DNA from 2 places in the Pandoraea sp. NPDC087047 genome. Region 1 is predicted to be linked to the other one. Evidence: predicted binding sites of a transcription regulator. Region 1 holds the regulator's gene; the other holds the start of a gene.
The links. The regulator FNR, encoded in region 1, switches genes on or off when oxygen is low (the NO sensors DNR and NnrR bind a similar motif). The targets are predictions, from matches to a motif close to TTGATNNNNATCAA.
Positions count from the first base shown of each region.

Region 2: the regulator FNR is predicted to act here: its motif matches at 1,441-1,454, upstream of ACIPHM_RS02255 (universal stress protein).

Region 1 is NZ_JBIUZU010000002.1:107,438-111,101, reverse strand. It holds gene ACIPHM_RS03140 (LysR family transcriptional regulator) at 1-909, shown strand, start outside; gene ACIPHM_RS03135 (YybH family protein) at 936-1,370, opposite strand; gene fnr (fumarate/nitrate reduction transcriptional regulator Fnr) at 1,708-2,454, opposite strand; gene scpB (SMC-Scp complex subunit ScpB) at 2,796-3,664, shown strand, end outside.
Region 2 is NZ_JBIUZU010000001.1:533,424-537,087, reverse strand. It holds gene bcsG (cellulose biosynthesis protein BcsG) at 1-219, shown strand, start outside; gene ACIPHM_RS02260 (aldo/keto reductase) at 383-1,381, shown strand; gene ACIPHM_RS02255 (universal stress protein) at 1,612-2,547, shown strand; gene ACIPHM_RS02250 (NAD(P)/FAD-dependent oxidoreductase) at 2,608-3,664, opposite strand, start outside.

The sequences.
Region 1 (3,664 bases):
GTAGCGTTGTTCGTTCGTGTGGCGGCGCTGGGAAATGTGTCGGCGGCGGGGCGCGAGCGCGGGCTGTCGCCGGCGACAGCCAGTACGCGTCTCGCGCAACTCGAAGGCGCGCTCGGCGCACGGCTGTTGCACCGAACGACGCGGCGTGTGGCGCTCACGCAGGAAGGTGAGGTGTTTCTGGCGCAGGCGCAGGCGTTGCTCGCGGCAGAGGCTCAGGCGTTGGCGAGCGTCGGGCAGGGGCTGGCGGCGCCGCAAGGGTGTTTGCGGGTGTCGTGCTCGTCTTCGTTCGCGCGTCAGCATATCTCGCCCGCGTTGCCCGACTTCCTCGCACGCTACCCCGGGATTTCGCTGGATTTCCGACTGACGGATCGCGTTGTCGATCTGCTCGAAGAGGGGGGCGATCTTGCCATTCGCGTGGGTGCGTTGCGGGATTCGACACTCGTTGCTCGCAAACTGGCGGCCAGTCGGCGGACGTTGTGCGCGTCTCCGGCTTATCTCGCGGCGAACGGTGCGCCGAAGCATCCTGGCGATCTTGCCAAGCATGACTGCCTGATTTTCGGGGAGCAGCGCGACTGGCGGTTCGTGACGCCGGGTGGCCCGCTCAGTGTGCGCGTAGGCGGGCGTCTGGTGTCGGATAACGGGGAGGTGCTGCGTGATGCCGCGCTGGCGGGCCTCGGCATTGCGCTCAAGTCGACATGGGATATTGCCGCGCACTTGCAGCGTGGCGAACTGGTGCCGGTGTTGCCGGCGTATCCGCTGGCAGAGGAGGTCGCGATCTGGGCCGTCTACCCGAGCCGGGTGTTTGTGCCGCCGAAAACACACGCGTTCATTGAATTCCTGCAAGCGCGTTTCGGTCCGGTGCCGTATTGGGAGGCGCTTTGGCCTGCGCCGGGCGGCACATCGGATTGAGTGGCGAGCGGGCTGAGGGGCTGCCGTCAGTGCAGCCGGTGCGTGCGTGCCAATGGCGAGCCGGTGTCTTCGTGGCCGATGGCCGGGCTGGCGTGATGCAGCACGAGCCGCCAGCCGTCGGCTTGCTTCAGATAGATGTTGGTGGCGAGCACGAAGGCGTAGCGCGCTTCCGGGTGTGTCTCGACCTGAACCTGTTCGAGCACGTTGTGGACGGCGCACAACGGGTTGCGCGCCACTTGCAGGTGGCTCACCGTCACGTGCAGCCCGCCTTTGGCGAGAATTTGCCGCCAACTGGCCCGAATGGCCGCCGGGCCGACGTGCCGCGGCCCCGACGGGTGAATGCAGACGACTTCCTCGTCTTCCGACCAGACATCCATCAACGTATCCGGGTCACCGGCGCGCAGCGCTTCGTAGAAAGCGTGCTCGGCGTCTTCCGGGCTAAGAAAAATGGCAGCGGGCATAACGGCGGCCTCCGTCGGGGTGAAACGCCGGGCGGCAGGGGGCCGGGCGGCGAACGCGCCGATTATGGAGGGTTTGCCCGGGCTTGTCGAACACCGGCGGCCCGGCGGCCCGGCGGCGTCGCGCGACTCTTGATCTGGCGCAAGGCGTCGGCCGGGCGAGGCCGGTAGCTTAGCGGTAACGGGGAAGTGCGGCTTCGAGACGGCTGGCGCGGGAGGTTCCGGTCGGCCGGATCGGCTAAGAACGCCGACGAAAGCAGGAATAACGGGGAAGCGGGGAAGTGAGAGCCAGCAAGGGGGCGCATGAGCGGGGGCGCTCTAGCGCCCCCGGAAGCTGGGCTCAGCAGTGATGAACGCCCGCGAGCTCGCGCAGGGCCACGCCGTCGATGATCTTGACGTGGCGTTGACGGATTTCGATCATGCCGTTCTGCGCGAAGCGCGAGAACAGGCGGCTGACCGTCTCCAGCTTGATCCCCAGGAAGCTGCCGATTTCCTCGCGGCTCATGCGCAACACGAATTCGTTGGCGGCGTAGCCACGGGCGGCAAGACGCTCGGAGAGATTCAGCAGGAAGACAGCCAGGCGCTCCTCGGCGCGCATGGTGCCAAGGGCGAGCAGTTGCTGGTGCTCGTTGCGAATTTCCTGACTCATCAGGCGGTGCAACTGACGTTGCAGCGACGGCACCTGACGCGAGAGCGTCTCCAATTCGCCGAAGCGTGCGATGCACAGTTCGCTGTCTTCGAGCGCCACGGCGGTGCTCGGGTGAAGGCTGTCGGCCACGGCGTCCAGGCCGATGAGTTCGCCTTGAAGGTGGAAGCCGACGACCTGCTCGCGGCCGTCCGGGGCCGTGACGCAGCTTTTGAGCGAACCGAAGCGAATGCCGTAGACGGCGCCCAGATCATCGTTGGCGCGATAGAGCACTTCGCCCTTTTTGAGGCGACGGCGCTCGCTCACGAGTGCGTCAAGTCGTTCCAGCTCCGGCTCAGGGATGCCGACGGGCAGGCAGAACTGCCCCAGCGAGCAGGTGGAACAACGAGGCTGGGCAACGGGAATGGGGTTGCCGGGAATGCGACCGATCTCGGTGGTCATGAAGGCCCCTGAAGTTATTTTGAGAGTTTACCATGAGGCGTCGACCCATCGTTTTGGCGGGCGATACGACGCGCTGTTTCGCGGCGAGTTTCGACGACGCTTTACGGGCGTCGGTGTTTCAGTAATAATTGCGCACATACCGGACGTCCGTCTCGCCGCACTATCGGCCTGGGCGTTTTCCCGGCAGGTCGTTTCGAAGCATTCAGGTCGCGCCGCCGTCACTACGACCGAACACAAAAGGGCGCGCGCTTATGCGAAGCGGTTACGACCGTTTCTCGTGTTCCAAGCATCCATTTATTCCTGATACCGGGTCGCCAAGCCCCCGGTCCGCTTAGTCGCACATGAATACCCAAGAGGCGAAACTCGTCCTCGAGACCGCGTTGATTTGCGCGCAGGAGCCGCTCAAGGTCGGCGATCTGCGCAAGCTCTTCAATGACGCCGTGTCTGGTGACACGGTGCGTGCGCTGCTCGAGGAAATCCGCGTGCAATGGGATGGCCGAGGTGTGGAATTGGTGGCATTGGCCACCGGCTGGCGTTTCCAGAGCCGTCCGCGCATGCGTGAATACCTTGATCGCCTCAATCCGGAGAAGCCGCCGAAGTACTCGCGCGCCGTGATGGAGACGCTGGCGATCATTGCATACCGTCAACCGGTCACGCGTGGCGATATCGAAGAGATTCGCGGCGTGACGGTGAACACACAGATCATCAAACAGCTCGAAGATCGTGGCTGGATTGAGGTGATTGGTCATCGTGACGTGCCGGGACGCCCCGGTCTGTACGCCACGACCAAGGACTTCCTCGACGATCTCGGCCTGCGTGCGCTCGATGCGCTGCCGCCGCTCGAAGATCCGGCCGCACAGGCGCAGATCGATTTGCTTGCGCAGCAGAATATCGAATTCGGCGAGCGTGCCGAGGGCGAAGAAGCCGAAGAGGCTGCATCGGACGATGCACCGGTCGCGGATGCCGAAGCGCTAGCGCGTCTGGCGCAGGTGCGGGCTGACGATCTTCCGCTCGCGCAAGGCGTGCCGCAGGCGCAGCGTGAGCAGGCAGCTGCCGACGAGGCGCTGCTGGAAGATACCCTGCTGGAGGCTGTCATGGCCGAAGGCGAAGGGCAGGCGCAGGCATTGCCGGAGGTCGGCGCAGAGGCCATGACCGAAGTTGCGGCGGCTCCGTCTGCCGAAATTACCTCGGACGTCGCGGAACTCGCGGC
Region 2 (3,664 bases), on a different contig from region 1:
TCCACGCCCACGAGCTATCTGGCACTGATGACGCTCGTCTCGCATTTGGTCGCCAACAATCCGTTTGCGGGCACGCCGGATCTGGCGCAATACGCGAACGATCTGCCGCAGACGGCTTTCGTGTCGGCCAACGAGCAGACGACCGTCATGAAGTACGGCAGCAAGATGCTGATTCGCGGGGCGGACGGCGTCTGGCTCGATCTGAAATCGCTCGAATAGCCCTAATCGCCCGAATCGCGCGAGGGGCCAGGCGCAAGGGCTCTGCACACGGTCTTCCGGAATCGCGCATACTGTGCGACGTGCCCGCGAGAGCGGGCAGCGCCGTCTTGCGACGTCGCGTCTCTCCAGATGCTTGCCTGATCCGAAACTTCCGGGAGTTACCGTGCAATACACGAAATTCGGCCGCACCGGCCTGACTGTTTCTCGCTTGTGCCTCGGCACCATGACGTTCGGTCTCCAAACCGATGAGGCCGCCAGCCATGCCATTCTCGATCGCACGGCGCACGCGGGCGTCAATTTCATCGATATCGCCGACGTTTATCCGCTTGGCGCCGACACGTCGCTTGTCGGGCGCACCGAAGAGGTTGTCGGCCGCTGGCTCAAGGGCCGTCGCGACAAGTTCATCGTGGCGACCAAGGCATGCGGCGAGATGGGGCCTTCGCCGTGGGACAAGGGCGCCTCGCGCAAGCACTTGCTGAGCGCGATCGACGCGTCGCTGAACCGCCTCGGCACGGACTACGTCGATCTCTATCAACTCCATTGGGACGATGCCGAGACGCCGCTCGACGAGACGCTCGAAGCGCTCGACACCATTGTGACGTCGGGCAAGGCGCGTTACGTCGGCGTGTCGAACTATCTCGCCTATCGCCTCGCGCGTGCCCTGGGCCGCTCGGACGTGCTGCGTGTGGCGCGTTTCGTGTCGGTCCAGCCGCGCTACAACCTGCTGTTCCGTCAGATCGAGCGCGAACTGCTGCCGCTGGCGAGCGAAGAGGGGCTGGCCGTGATCCCCTACAACCCGCTCGCAGGCGGGTTGCTTACGGGCAAGTACCGTCACGACGCCGCACCGGCCGAAGGCCGCTTCACGGCGGCGACGGTCGGCAAGGCGGGAGCGATGTATCAGCAGCGCTACTGGCACGAGCGCGAGTTCGAGACGATCGAAGCGCTCAAGGCGATTGCGAAGGACGCCGGTGAATCGCTCACGCGTCTGTCGCTCGCCTGGGTGCTCGCCAATCCGGCCGTGACGTCGGCGATCATCGGCGCGAGCCGCGTCGAGCAGCTCGACGAGACGCTCGGCACCATCGACTACACGCTGGCGCCGGAACTCAAGGGGAAGCTTGACGAGGCGTCGCACGCCTATCGCTGGGGCGACGCCGCGCGTTAAGCCCCATTGTCGTCGCGAAGCGCTACGCCACAGGCCCGCTATGCCGGGCCTGTGGTTTTTTGCGCTGCATCAAACACGCGCCTTCCGGGCGCTACCCCAGCACGCGAAGGGTGGCCTTCGTCCACCCTCGGGCGGTATAGTGGCATCGTCGTGCCTGGTTCGTCAGATGAAACATCGCGGTGGCCGAACACGCGCATGGCATTCCTTCGACTTCCGACGCGAGGCTGCTCATGACAAAACGCATTCTGTTGGCGACCGACGGTAGCGAGTCGTCTCGCCGGGCGTTGCGCGAGGCCGCCGCCTTTGCGCGCAATGGCGACGCGATCCGCGTCATTCACACCGTGGAAGATCCCGTCAATCTGCTGACGGCGGCGTTCGGCAAGCTCGTGGATCTGGAACAGATACGCCGCGACATGCAGCGCGAGGGCGAAGAGCATCTCGCGCGGGCGGTGCTCTATCTGCGTGAGGAAGGGTTCGACGCGCAGGCGCATCTGCTCGATTTGCGCACCACCGGGGAGACGGTCCCCGAGGCCATGACGCGCGAGGCCGACGAGTGGGGCGCCGACATCATCATCGTCGGCACGCATGGCCGCAGCGGCGTGCGTCGCGTCATGCTGGGCAGCGTCGCCGAACAGATTCTGCGCTGCGCGGAAGTGCCGGTGATGCTCGTGGCGGGCGAGGCCCGTCCGCATTTGCCGCTGCGCTCCGGCGGGCATTACGAACGTATTCTCGTCGCGCTCGACAACAGCGAGACGTCGCGCCTCGCCTTCGAATACGCGTTATCGCTCGCGCGCACGCACGGGGCGTCGATGCGCGTGGTGCACGTGCTCGATTTGCCGGGGCCGTTCCTTGCAGGCTTCGACCCGGAGCCGCTGCTCGACGCGGTACGTGCCGTGGGCGAACAAGTCCGAAGCTGGGCGGTGAAACGACTCAAGGAAGCGGAAGTGCCGGGCGAAATCGAGATGCGGGAGATTCAGCCGGTAGGCGAAGGGGTTGCCGATCAGATCATCGCCGCGGGCAAGGATGCCGATGTCGACGTGATCGTGCTCGGCACGCACGGCCGGCGTGGGTACAGACGCTTCACGCTGGGTAGCGTGGCGGAAGATACGGCCCGTCACGCGGGCCGTCCGGTACTGCTGCTGCCTGCGCACGCCCCGTTGGTCTGACGGGCTGCGCAGGCTCGTGGCGCACATCGGGGCGGGCGCGCCCGGTGTGCGCCAGACGCCTCAGGCCAACTCGGCGAGCAGTGTCTTGAGCGGCGTGGCGGCATCGGCCAGACGCGCCGGATCGACCACTGCGCGGCGGCCCACGAGTTCGCGGGCGGCCATGAACTCCTGGGCGCGGTTGATGCTCGCGGCTGCCACGACGGCACCGTCGCGCAGATAGAAGAGCATAAACACGGCAGCGCCCTGGGCGTCCGGCAGACGGCGTTCGACCACGGTGTCGTGGCCTTGCGTCATGCCGACCATCTGCAGCTTGGCGTTGAACTGATCCGACCAGAACCACGGGGCGGTGGCGACGGCCTTCGGGGCGTCGCCATGCACCACGCTCGCCGCCACTTTGGCCATTTCGCTGGCGCTCGGCACCGACTCCAGACGAATACGACGGCCCAGCGCCGGGTGCTCGTGATGTGCGCAATCGCCCACGGCCAGAATGGCGGGATCGCTCGTGCGGGCGAATTCGTCCACGACGATGCCGTTATCGACCGCGAGACCGGCGGCTTGCGCGAGTTCGGCGTTCGGGATCAGACCGATACCGACAACGACCACGTCCGCCGGCAGACGCTTGTCACCGGCCACCACCGCTACGACCTGACCGGTGGCGTCTTGCTCCAGCGCCGTGACACCGACGCCGACTTGCACGTCCACGCCGTTCTCGCGATGCAGCGTGGCGAAGAATCCGGCCAGATCGGCCTCGGCGACACGCGCCAGCAGACGCGGCGCGGCTTCGAGCACCGTCACCGATGTGCCGGCCTTGACAGCGCTGGCCGCCACTTCCAGACCGATATAACCCCCGCCGATCACCACGACGCGCTTGCCCGGCGTGAGGGCGTCGCGCAGACGCTGGGCGTCGGCGATATTGCGCAGGTAGTAGACGTTGGCGGCGTCGCCGCCGGGAATCGGCAGGGGACGCACGCGACCGCCGAGGGCGAGCACGAGATGGTCGTAGCGCAGCGTCTGGCCGTCGTCGAACGAGACGGTGCGAGCGGCGCGGTCGATGGTGGTGGCCGTCACGCCGAGGCGCACGTCGATTTCGGCCTTCTCCCAGGCGTCGGCCGGACGG